Regions from separate parts of the Shouchella rhizosphaerae genome, predicted to be linked through region 3. Evidence: riboswitches for the same ligand, from Rfam matches in the RefSeq annotation. Region 3 holds a riboswitch; each other region holds the start of a gene.
What was found. A riboswitch is a leader RNA that binds a small molecule or an ion and turns the genes downstream of it on or off. The one in region 3 is predicted to bind thiamine pyrophosphate.
Positions count from the first base shown of each region.

Region 1: another riboswitch for thiamine pyrophosphate. It lies ahead of V5G21_RS19130 (ECF transporter S component); the one in region 3 lies ahead of tenA (thiaminase II).
Region 2: another riboswitch for thiamine pyrophosphate. It lies ahead of thiE (thiamine phosphate synthase); the one in region 3 lies ahead of tenA (thiaminase II).

Region 1 covers NZ_CP144921.1:3,836,108-3,840,319, forward strand. Annotated here, with positions in the region: gene V5G21_RS19120 (branched-chain amino acid aminotransferase) at 1-1,038, shown strand, start outside; gene V5G21_RS19125 (HAD family hydrolase) at 1,057-1,860, shown strand; TPP riboswitch at 1,895-1,994, shown strand; gene V5G21_RS19130 (ECF transporter S component) at 2,096-2,701, shown strand; gene V5G21_RS19135 (ABC transporter ATP-binding protein) at 2,694-4,163, shown strand; gene V5G21_RS19140 (energy-coupling factor transporter transmembrane component T family protein) at 4,132-4,212, shown strand, end outside.
Region 2 covers NZ_CP144921.1:3,648,600-3,652,811, reverse strand. Annotated here, with positions in the region: gene thiO (glycine oxidase ThiO) at 1-360, opposite strand, end outside; gene V5G21_RS18105 (thiazole synthase) at 366-1,157, opposite strand; gene thiS (sulfur carrier protein ThiS) at 1,160-1,357, opposite strand; gene thiE (thiamine phosphate synthase) at 1,354-1,983, opposite strand; TPP riboswitch at 2,055-2,166, opposite strand; gene aspA (aspartate ammonia-lyase) at 2,222-3,634, opposite strand; gene V5G21_RS18085 (ROK family glucokinase) at 3,654-4,212, opposite strand, start outside.
Region 3 covers NZ_CP144921.1:2,663,010-2,667,221, reverse strand. Annotated here, with positions in the region: gene V5G21_RS13180 (TerC family protein) at 38-847, shown strand; gene V5G21_RS13175 (PTS transporter subunit IIC) at 960-1,985, opposite strand; TPP riboswitch at 2,135-2,234, shown strand; gene tenA (thiaminase II) at 2,308-2,982, shown strand; gene V5G21_RS13165 (DNA-3-methyladenine glycosylase I) at 3,022-3,552, shown strand; gene V5G21_RS13160 (TasA family protein) at 3,774-4,212, opposite strand, start outside.

The DNA.
Region 1 (4,212 bases), 1.2 Mb from region 3:
CAAAAACCCGAGTCTTCTGCTTTAGAGTTTGGCAAGTATTTTACAGACCATATGTTTATCATGGATTATTCAGAAGAGAAAGGCTGGTACAGTCCCCGTATTATTCCTTATCAACCATTGACCCTTGATCCTGCCGCAATGGTATTCCATTATGGGCAAACGGTTTTTGAAGGCTTAAAAGCGTACCGTTCTGAAGATGGGAGCGTCCGCTTATTCCGCCCAGAAGAAAACTTTAAGCGTTTGAATCAATCAAGCGACCGTTTGAGCATCCCGCCGATTGATGAAGCACAAATGCTCGCTTATTTAAAGGAATTGATCCGTATCGATAAAGACTGGATTCCAACGATGCCAGGAACTTCCCTTTATATTCGCCCATTTGTTATTGCGACAGAACCTACATTAGGCGTAGCGCCTTCACGTAATTATAAATTTATGATTATCTTGTCACCAGTCGGAGCTTACTATAAAGAAGGAATCAACCCAATTGGCATTTTTGTAGAAGACCAATATACACGTGCCGCACCAGGGGGGACTGGGACCGCGAAAACGGCTGGCAACTACTGTGCTGCTTACAAAGCACAAGAGCGGGCTACAGCGAACAAACAAGCACAAGTTCTATGGTTGGACGGGATGGAAAAGAAATACGTCGAAGAAGTAGGCAGCATGAATGTGTTTTTTAAATTGAACGGAGAAGTGCATACACCTGGATTATCAGGCAGCATTTTAGAGGGCATTACACGCAAAAGCGTGATCGAGTTGCTGAAAAGTTGGGATATCCCAGTGTTCGAACGGCGGATTTCAATTGAAGAAATTGTGAGCGCAAGCAAAAGCGGTACGCTTGAAGAAGTCTTCGGAACTGGTACAGCAGCGGTCATCTCTCCAGTCGGAGAACTTTTGTGGAAAGACCACAAAATCGTTGTCAACAACAATGAAACAGGAGCGTTGTCCAAACGTTTGTACACGGAATTGACAGGCATTCAAACTGGAGAACAAAAAGACCCGTTTGGCTGGACTGTCCGTTTGGAAGACGAGGAATAACCAAACCCGGAGGCAAGTATGATACGAGCTATTTTCTTTGATTTAGATGATACGTTATTATGGGATAAAAAAAGCATAAAGGAAGCGTTTAGGCAGACATGTGCTTTGGCGGCAACGGTCCATACAGATATTGACCCAGACGCGCTAGAGGAAGCGGTGCGTACTCATGCCACGGAGCTATATCAATCCTATGAAACGTACGAGTTTACAAAACTGATTGGCATAAATCCATTTGAAGGCTTGTGGGGAGCTTTCCGTGATGACACGGAAGACTTTAACCGTCTACGGGAAATTGCCCCTGTGTACCAACAAGCTGCTTGGGAAAAAGGGCTAGCAGAAATAGGCATAGAAGATGGGGAATTAGCGAACCAATTGGCGAGCCATTTTCCATCAGAACGGCGAAAAAACCCGTATGTGTTTGAAGATACGTTTGCAGTCCTTGATGAGCTGCAACATTCTTACAGGCTTTTGCTTTTAACAAATGGCTCTCCTGATCTGCAAAATACGAAATTGGAGATCACTCCTCAACTTGTCCCTTATTTTGACCATATTTTGATTTCTGGCGCTTACGGGAAAGGCAAACCGGATGTAGCAATGTTTAAGCATGCGTTGGAATTGTCAGGGACAGCGAAAGAGGAAGTGCTCATGGTTGGCGATAATTTGCATACAGATATTCTTGGCGGAAACCAAGCTGGAATCGAAACGATTTGGCTAAATCGTGATGGAATTGAAAACACAACCGACATTCGTCCAACCTATGAAATTCGTCGTTTAACCGAAATTAAAAATGTAATTGCCGAAAAAAAAGATTGCAGCTTGTAAAAACATATGGTTAACTTTAAATAACATGATAAATTACAACCACTAGGGGTGCGTTTATGCTGAGAAAGGCGTTTAGCCTTAACCCTTTACCTGATCTAGGTAATGCTAGCGAAGGGAAGTGCGGTGTACAATAGGCGCTGCTTTGGTTTGCCCATGGCAGGGTCGTGTGCGTCGCTCCATCCGTTTCGGGGGAGCGTTTTTTTGTGCCCTTTCCAGTGGAAAAAGGAGACAGAAAATGAACAAGAATCGCTTACGTTTGACAGACATGATTGTGACGATTTTGATTTCGGTTGTGTTTGCGGTCGTATACCGCCTATGGACGCCGGTCACGGACTTAGTCAGCCTCCCAGGGTTGCAAGCAGACCAGCTGCTGTATGGCATGTGGTTTATTGCCGGAACAATTGCAGCATTGCTGATTAAAAAGCCAGGGGTTGCGTTGCTTGCCGAAACCGCGGCCGCTTCAGGGGAATTTTTTGCTGGGTCCCCATACGGACCGTTGTTGCTGTTGTACGGCGCTTTGCAAGGGCTTGGAATTGAGTTGGCTTTTGCCCTATTCAAATACCGCGTATATACAGTATGGACAGCTAGCCTTGGTGCTGTTTTCGCTTCGTTTGCCTCCCTTGGGCTCGATTATTTTAATGCCTATTTGAGTGATTTAACGACTTGGAATATCACATTGCGCGTTGTTTTTCGCACGCTTGGCTCCATTATCATTGCTGGCTTTTTAGCCTCTGCGCTTGTACGGGCACTGGAAAAGACAGGCGTCAGTACGCTTTTGCGCCCCGTTTCCCAAGCCGATTACGACTTGTTTGCTTCGAAAAGGAGTAAAAAGGATGAGTAGAGAACAGGCTGTGTCCATCAAGCAGCTGTCGCTGTCTTATCCGAATAGCGGCACGTTATTATTTGAAGACTTGTCCATTGATATTTACTCAGGGGAGAAAGTGCTTCTGCTTGGTCCAAGTGGCTCAGGAAAATCGACGTTAGCGCATATGATGGCGGGCCTCATCCCCAGTGCGATTGAGCTCCCTTATCATGCTGAAGTGCTTGTTCCCGCCAAGCAGCCTGCGATTGTATTCCAAGATCCAGATACGCAATTTTGCATGCCTTATGTCGATGAAGAAATTGCGTTCGTCTTAGAAAACCGCCGCATGCCCCGTGACCAAATGGATGTGGCGATCGAGCGCCTTTTAGCACAAGTAGGCCTTGATTTACCTGAGCGCCATTGGCCGATTGCTGCAATGTCACAAGGGATGAAACAACGCCTTGCTATTGCTTGCGCACTAGCGGCTGAAAGCGATGTTCTTTTTCTTGACGAACCGACAGCGTTGCTTGATCCGGAGGGGACCACGCAAATATGGCAGACTGTCCGTCAAGCGTGCAGCGGCAAAACAATTATTATTATTGAACATAAAATTTCTGAAATCATTGATTTTGTGGATCGGATTGTGTTGTTTAATGAAGAGGGCCAATTGCTTGACGACGGCGCTCCACAGGAATTGTTTCAGCGCTATCGCCGCCAACTTGATGAATATGGAATCTGGCATCCATATTCATGGAAAAACTATTTGTCCCAATACGCTCCAGGCAAAATAAAGCAGAAGAGGCACACGCCGCTTCTGTTGCTTAACCATTGGGCTGCTTATCGTGGCAAACAACGAGTAGGAAAAGTGGATGAAGCGGTTGTCCATGCTGGCGACTGGGTTTGCATTACGGGCAAAAACGGCGCTGGGAAATCGACCTTTCTGTATGCTTTGATGAATTTGCTCAAATGGAAAGGCACCTATCAGCTAAATGGGGAAGCTGTCAAACCAAAGCAGTCCCTGTCTGAGCAAATTGGTTTTGTTTTTCAAAACCCAGAATTTCAGTTTGTCGCTGATTCTGTTTGGCAAGAGTTATTGGCGGGCTGTAGTAGGGAATCAGCCAATGCCCAAGCACAATCGTTGCTTGAGATGTTCCAATTAGAAGGCAAACAAGACAACCATCCCTATATGCTTTCCATTGGCCAAAAGCGCCGCCTTAGTGTCGCAACAGCCTTTATGGAGCCGCGGCCGCTTTTGCTGTTCGATGAACCGACATTTGGCCAAGATGCAAAAAATACATTCTTGTTGCTTGAAGCGCTAGAAGAGCGCCGCAGGCAAGGGACTGCGATCTTAATGGTGACACATGATGAAATGATTGTTGACCATTTTGCCACGCATGAATGGACGATTAAAAACGGAACCCTTGATACAATAATGGCGCGCACGCGAAATGGAACAGGGGGTGACGTAGGTGGAATACAAATGGAAAGAGACATGGCTTAGCCGTGTGAATCCGAGTTTAAAATTAGTGACAACAATTATTGGTTTTATT
Region 2 (4,212 bases), 990 kb from region 3:
GACTTTGGCCCCAAATTCCTCTTGCCATGCTTTTCTAGTGGCAAGTGACAACAAATCAGCTTCATGATACACACAATGAAGACTCCCTGATTCTGTAAATTCAAACGTCATGCCTGACTCTTGTTTTACGGATGCTTGCCATTCTTTAAAAGCGCGCAAACTTGCTAAACAAAGGCGAAAGAAATCATCTGGATCCTCGCTAATTTCTGAGTACGGGGCAAGCATGCCTGCAGCTGCACCAGATGCCTGCCCGCCGCATGTGTTTATTTCTAGGACAGAAACGGTCTTGCCGTCCATTGCTAACTGAAAAGCAACAGACAGCCCGATAACGCCGCCTCCTAAAACAATTGTATGCTCCATTTTGACTACCCCTTACTGTGACTGGACAATAAATGGTCAAGCTGGCTGCTTGCTGTCGCATAGCGCTTCATCGGAATGCGCCCTGCTTCGTAGGACAGCAAACCGGCTTCAATCGCTTGCTTCATTGCCAGCGCCATCTTTACTGGATCCTTTGCTTTAGCTACTGCCGTATTCATTAATACTCCATCTGCCCCTAATTCCATTGCCTTGGCAACATCGCTTGCAGAACCGAGACCAGCATCCACAATAATCGGTACAGAAGCTTCCTCGACAATGACGCCAAGGTTATACGGGTTTAATATGCCAAGGCCTGTGCCAATTGGAGAAGCCCCAGGCATAACTGCGGCTGCGCCGACTTCCTCAAGTTTTTTGCAAAGAATTGGGTCATCTGATGTATACGGCAATACAGTGAAGCCTTCTTTCGCTAAAGCTTCTGTCGCTTTTAATGTCTCGACCGGATCAGGCAATAGCGTTTTTTCAGATACGCTAATTTCGACTTTGATCCAATCGCTCAGCCCAGCCGCTCGGGCCAAACGAGCAATACGGATTGCCTCTTCCGCATTGTTCGCTCCTGATGTATTTGGCAAGTATTGAAAAGTACGCCCTTCTAAATGCTGTAAAATTGCATCCTCATCAGGATGTTCTAGGTTAATACGGCGAATGGCAAATGTTAAAACCTCCGCTCCGGAGGCTTTAATGGTTTCATTTTGAACAACCGGGTTTGGATAACGGCCTGTCCCAATGAAAAACCGCGATGAGAGCGTTTTTCCGCCAATGACAAGTGGTACTTTTTTCATGTTTATCCTCCCCCTACGAAATGGACTAGCTCGATTTTCATTCCTTCACTCAAAGAAGTGGCCTCCCAGTCAACACGGTCAATAATCGTCCCGTTGACTTCCGCCACCACTAGTTGGCTCGCTAAGCCAAATTCAGAAACTAGTTCGCTCAGCGTTGTGCTTTCTGAAATTCGTTCTTCACCATTTACGACTAATCTCATTGACTTGCCTCCTCCATCGCGGCAAGCAACGCTTGACTAGCTGCTTTTACGTCACGGGCAGCAACAATTTCGGTTATAACGCAAATGGCTTCAGCACCCGCTTCGATCACTTCACGGACATTATGGCGTTTGATGCCGCCAATGGCCACAAATGGAATCGTCACATGTTCCTTTACTTCGCGAATATAAGCCGTTGTAACTGGGTCTACTACATCCGCTTTGCTGTTTGTTGGAAAAATCGGACCGACGCCAATATAATCGGCTCCGTTCTTTTCAGCTTCAAGCGCTTCCTCTAACTTGTGGGTAGAAACGCCAATGATTTTGTCTGGTCCCAGCAATTTTCTTACTTCTGGAAGGGGTAAATCATCTTGTCCAACATGGACACCGCTTGCGTCGACGGCAAGGGCGACATCGATATGGTCATTGACAATAAACGGAATTCCATAATCAGCTGCAAGCTTTTTTAGCCTACGGGCTTTTTCCAACACAGCCTTTTTGCTGCTCGTTTTATCACGAAGCTGAATAATGTCAACCCCACCTTGGATAGCTTCTTCCATCACTTCTACGACATCGCGTCCAGGATGGAATTCTTCTCCTGTGATCGCGTAAAGTCGAAAAGGCTTCATGTTGTTCCCTCCTTTTGCAAAATAAAAAGGCCAAAGCGAGGAGCTTCGGCCACATGCAAGCATGTCATTCAATCACTGCAAACCGACTTCCCTCCGCTGGCATCACCCAGATCAGGTTATTAGGGTAAAAGAAATACGTTCTTATTCTCAGCCTAACTTCATTAGGCACCCCTAGTCTTTCTATATCATTATCGCATACATTGATCCATTTGCAAAAGCAAAAGTCGCTCTTTCGTTGTTATAACGGCAAAAAACGGGAGCCCGCGATACCGGGTTTTGTCATTTCTTTTGGATCAAGAATTTCATTCAATTCTTCCTCTGAAAGGATGCCCCGTTCAAGACAAATTTCCCGGACCGGCCGCCCTGTTTCAATTGCTTCTTTAGCTACACGAGTAGCTACTTCATAGCCGACATGGGGATTGATTGCCGTTACAATACCGACGCTATGTTCTACAAGTTCCCGGCATCGCTCCACGTTAGCGGTAATGCCGGCAATTGCGTAATCTTTAAAGACGCGCATACCGTTTTGTAGCACCGTTAATGATTGCAATAAATTAAAAACGAGTACAGGTTCCATCACGTTTAGTTCAAGTTGGCCCGCTTCTGAAGCAAGGCTGATCGTATGGTCATTGCCGATAACTTGAAAAGAAAGCTGGTTAATGACTTCACACATAACCGGATTTACTTTTCCAGGCATGATCGATGAACCCGGCTGTCGCGGCGGCAAATTGATTTCATTCAATCCGGTCCGCGGGCCCGAGCTCATTAAACGTAAGTCATTTGCGATTTTCGATAAATTAATAGCTAAAATTTTTAACGAACTAGAAAGCTCTGTATAGGCATCTGTATTTTGGGTGGCATCGACAAGATCCTCCGCCGTTTTCAACGGCAGCTCAGTCAAGTCAGCCAAATGTTTTGCAACTTTTTCAATGTATTCCGGTTTGGCGTTCAAACCCGTTCCTACAGCGGTTGCACCCATATTGATGTCGTGGAGGTGGTCTGCCGAACGGCTTACCCGTTTTAGATCACGGGCTAGCACTCTGCGGTACGAGCCAAATTCCTGCCCTAGTCGAATAGGGACTGCATCTTGCAAGTGGGTCCGCCCCATTTTTAGGACGCTGTCAAATTCTTCGGCTTTCGCTTCCATTTCGTTGATCAATTTCTGCAATTCTTCCGTCAAGCCCTTTGTCATATTTAAAGCGGCAATATGAATCGCCGTCGGAAATGAATCATTGGTAGACTGGGCCATGTTGACGTGTGTGTTGGGACTGACTTTTAAATAATCGCCTTTTTCGCCGCCAAGAATTTCAATCGCCCGGTTAGCAATGACTTCATTGGCATTCATATTAAACGACGTGCCGGCGCCTCCTTGGATCGAATCGACAATAAAATGATCATTCAAACGCCCTTCAATTACTTCATCGCTTGCCTTAATAATCGCTTCAGCAATGTGGGGGCGCAGTACACCGACATCCCGGTTTGCAAGGGCAGCCGCTTTTTTCACATAGCCGAAAGCGCGAATAAGTTCAGGGTGGGGCGGATAGCCGGTAATCGGAAAATTATCCTTTGCCCGCAGCGATTGGATGCCATAATAAGCATGTTTCGGTACTTGTTTTTCTCCTAGTAAGTCTCGTTCAACCCGGTACTCCATTTCATGCGACTCCTTTTACTCATTCACTTTTTCCTAACATCTCTTCTTCCTGTGTTGCTTTTGCCTGAATAGCAAGCCAAACAGCACCGTAAATCCCAGCGTCATTGCCTAAATGAGCCAATTTAATCTCAGCACTCTCAGAAACACGGGGCAACGCAAATTGCTTAAATACGAGGCGAAGCGGAGCAAGCAAGCTTTCTTTCGCTTTAGAAACACCACCGCCAATAATGATTTTGCTTGGATTGAGCGCATTAGCCAGGTTCGCTATTGCAAAACCAAGGTGAAAGGTTGCTTCACTTACCACATCTTTAGCAAGTGCATCGCCAGCTTTAGCAGCATCGAAAATATCTTTTGTCGTTAACGCCCCTTCTTCAAAGCGATGCAAAGCGCTGTCCTTATTTGTTGTTAACTTTTCCTTGGCCATCCGTAAAATGCCCGTTGCCGAAGATACCGTTTCCAGGCAGCCTGTTTTGCCGCAATTGCACGGTGCCCCACCTTCAGGGATAACTGTTATGTGGCCAATTTCGCCGCCCATTCCACTTGACCCGTGGAGAATTTGCCCTCTTGTAATAATGCCA
Region 3 (4,212 bases):
TGGAGTGGACATTAACTAAAGAGAGGCGAGTGGAGCGATGGATGTATCATTACTTTTAGAGTACAGCTGGGTGCTTGTTGTGCTTATTGCATTGGAAGGTGTATTGGCGGCTGATAATGCGCTAGTTCTAGCGATTATGGTCAAACATTTGCCTGAGACAGAACGTAAAAAAGCGCTCTTTTACGGTTTGGCTGGCGCGTTTGTTTTTCGGTTAGGTTCGTTGTTTATCATTTCTTTTCTTGTCGACATTTGGCAAGTTCAAGCGATTGGTGCCGCATACCTATTATTCATTGCGCTAAACCATTTATACCGAAAGCATATTGTCAAGAAAAGCGAGGAAAAGGCCGGCATTGCAAAAGCTAAAAAAGGAAGCGGCTTCTGGACGACTGTGTTAAAAGTCGAAGTCGCCGACATCGCCTTTGCTGTTGACTCGATTTTAGCTGCCGTTGCCTTGGCCACCGCTTTAACGCCAACTAACCTCGGCACGGTCGGCAGTATGGACATCGGCCAATTTATTGTCGTCTTTCTTGGCGGTTTCATCGGCCTCTTAATCATGCGCTTTGCAGCTACAAAATTTGTTGCACTGCTCGAAAAACGGCCTGGCCTTGAAACGGCCGCATTTATTATTGTTGGCTGGGTTGGCGTCAAGTTGACGGTGCAAGTGCTTGCCCATGATGCGATTGCATGGATCCCACACGAATTCCCACACTCAACGGGCTGGAAGCTCTTTTTCTACGGCGTTTTAGTTCTTATTGTCATTGCCGGATGGTTCTTATCAAGCAAACCACAAGATGGCGAACAAGAAGCGCAGTCAGAAAAACGAGCTGAACGAAAAATCGAAGGATAAGAAAAAACAAAGCTCAGCTTCCGCTGAGCTTTGTCTTCTATTCCAACGACAGCCTCGGCTGGCCATCATTACGTCTATGTTTGGCGTAAGCCTGAAAGTACCTTCTTCTCCATTATTGCAGTTTAATATGCAAATCGCCTGTTTTCGCCCAGCCAATCCGTTTGATTAACTCATATAACGCCAATGAAATGATCCCTGGCAAAATGATGCCTGTGCCTATAAAAATGAACAAGCCTGTTATTCCTTGTGTGGAAAAAATCGTAATAGGCGCAATCAAAGAATTCAAGCCTAAACCGGCAAGCTCATACGAAACTTGGAACTGAAAGGCTAGTGAAGCAATCGGAGCGCAAATAATTGCTGCGGCAAACGGAGGCAAACAGAGGCGCGGGTTTTTAATTAAATTGGGAAACTGTACTTTTGGCGTGACAAGCCCTTGGGCAAGTAATGCCCCAGCATCGTTTTGTTTCCAAGACATAAGGGTGAAACCGACAAACTGAGCTGTGCAACCAATTAATGCTGCACCACTTGAGATCGGGTCCATTTGCAAGGCAATCGCAAGTGCAGCCGATGAAGCTGGTGTCATAAGCAAAATGCTCCATGTGAGAGCGATGGCCATTGGAGCGATAATAGGCGATCCTTGTACAGACGTAGCCAGTTGCGCGCTTATCCATTCTAGCATCGGTGTCGTAACAGCTGCCATAACAAGTCCTACAAGCCCGCCAACAAAAATACCGGAAAAAGGAATTGCCATCATATCCAGTTTCGTCTTTCCAGTTATTCGTTTGCCGACATAAGTCGCAGCGACTGCTGCAATAACAGCGCTCACAGGTTGTCCTGGTGCGAGAACTGGCAGCCCTTCGACAAAACTAATCGCATTGCCGCCCACCGTACTCGAAGCCATAGCTGCATAAATGACGAGCGTGTTTCCTCCTAGCTGGTAAGCGATCCCGGCGCCAATTGCTGGAGCGAGTAGAATTTTAGTAATGGAGCCAATTGTGACAAACGCACTCCAACCAAAAATATTGCCGAAAGATTCAAACAAAAGTCCAATACCTAACGTAACAAGCACTGCATTGGCGACCCCTGCAGATGCTTTATACATCCGATCAATTACGTATGATTTCATGCTGTCTCCCATCCTTACAATATTTCATTTATCTGTCTATTTTTAGTCTCCGAAGCATCATAACACCTTCTAGCGTGCCTTGCAAATGTTTTTTGCCAGTGGGCAACGTACCGTTAACAGCTATTCATTGCACTTTGTCTGAAGATATGGTTCACTTTAAGAAGAACCACTAGGGGAGCCATCTGGCTGAGAAAAGCGCTGCTTTGACCCTTTGAACCTGATCTGGCTTGTACCAGCGTAGGGAAGTGGAGAACAATTGCTTATTCATGTAAAGCAACTCTCCTTTCTTTGCGTCAGGCATCCCTTTGTGGAAAAAAAGGAGGAGACGATTTTTATGAGTTTTACTGCCGAACTTCGCAAAACCGCCGACCCGATTTACAAAGCCATATTTAGCCATCCGTTTGTACAAGGTATTGGCAAAGGCTCGTTGCCCGCAGATTCCCTTATTCACTACGTCAAACAAGATTTTGAATACTTAAATACGTTTATGCAAATATACGGCATTGCTATTAGCCGGTGCGAAAACCGCGAAGACATTGCGATGTTCGCGGAACAAATTGGCTTTATTTTGCACAGTGAAACACACCCTCACCATAATTTTTGCAAGGTGGCAGGCGTCCGCTATGAAGATTTGCAATATGAGCCTCTCGCCCCAACTGCCCACCACTATACACGCCACATGCTTGATGTCGCCCACCGTGGTTCTCTCGCCGAAATATTGGCTGTGCTTCTGCCTTGTCCGTGGACATACCAAGCGATCGGCGACTATTTGTACGAAACGTTCCAGCCAAAAGCGAACCATCCATTTTTCGACTGGATTTCCTTTTACCGCTCAAACGGAGAAATGGGGGTAACGAAACAATTTTGTAAACGCCTCGACGACCTTGCGGCACATGCTACCGAACAAGAAAAAGAACGGATGCAAGACCATTTTTTAAAAAGCTGTCAACTAGAGTATAGTTTTTGGGAAATGGCTTATGTAAAAGAAAAATGGCCGGTTGCTTATTAACAGTGCTCCGGCTTATCGTTCAAATATGAGGAGGTTCCTATGCCAAAGCGTTGTAGTTGGGTAAGTAACAGCCCCCTCTACGAGCACTACCATGATAGCGAATGGGGGCGCCCTACTTATGACGACCAACAGCTATTTGAAATGCTTATGTTAGAGCTTATGCAATCAGGATTAAGCTGGCTAACTGTCTTAAAAAAACGAGATGCGCTCCGAACTGCATTCGCTAGCTTTAACTGGGAGTCATTGGCCCGTTTTACAGAAGAAGATGTGGCGCGCTTAAAAGAAATGAAAGCGATCATTCGCCATGAAGGAAAAATCCGTGCCGTTCTTACAAATGCGGCTGTAGCTCGTACACTTGCAAACGAGCATGGCTCCTTTGCCCATTTTATCTGGTCCTTTGCTCCAAATAAACAGGACAACCTTTCCGAACAAGCTATAGCGCTCAGCAAAGTGTTAAAGTCTGCTGGTATGGCCTTTGTTGGGCCAACCACTTGCCAGTCTTTTATGGAAGCTGCTGGCTTAGTCAACAGCCATGAACAAGACTGCTACCTTTATCAACCAGCAAAATAGGAATTTCTGTTTTAGTAGACAACAAAAAATAGGTTGTCGGCAAAGTCGCTAACCGCAATCAGACTGATAGAAAACGCTTGTCAGACGAGGAGTGCAGCCGAGGGAAGATGCGAATAGAACGGGGGTTCATGAGCATATGAGTGAGGCAAACGACGAAGTATGCGAGCGTTTGTCTACAGTCTGAGGTTGTCGGCAAATGCCGACAACCTCCACTGACTAAATTATTTCGCGCCTTGGTCTGTTTGCTTGGCTAATACTTCAAGTGAAGCAGTATAAACAGCTCCTTGGTATTCATTGCCTGCATTCTCGTCTAATTTCACGCCAAAATTAAGATCAATGTATTGGCCTTCATCCAATTGCCAAAATTCGTTGTCAGGTCCTTGCAAGCTGCCATCGCCAAGCACAAACTGATCAGCATTTTCGTCATAAGCTTGTTCATCAATTAAGGCAGCTACAACTTCAACGCCATTTGCCTCGGCCGTATGTGAAAAAGACTGAACTTCATTAGTAATGCCATTAAACAATTGGTCTAACTTATATTGTGCATCTTCATACACATCCCTGCCTGGCGTTGTTGTATACTTAATCGCAATGTAGCCAACTTTATACGCATCGATGGGTACATTCAAGTCGACAGAGTGGTCATAGGTTGCTTGCAAA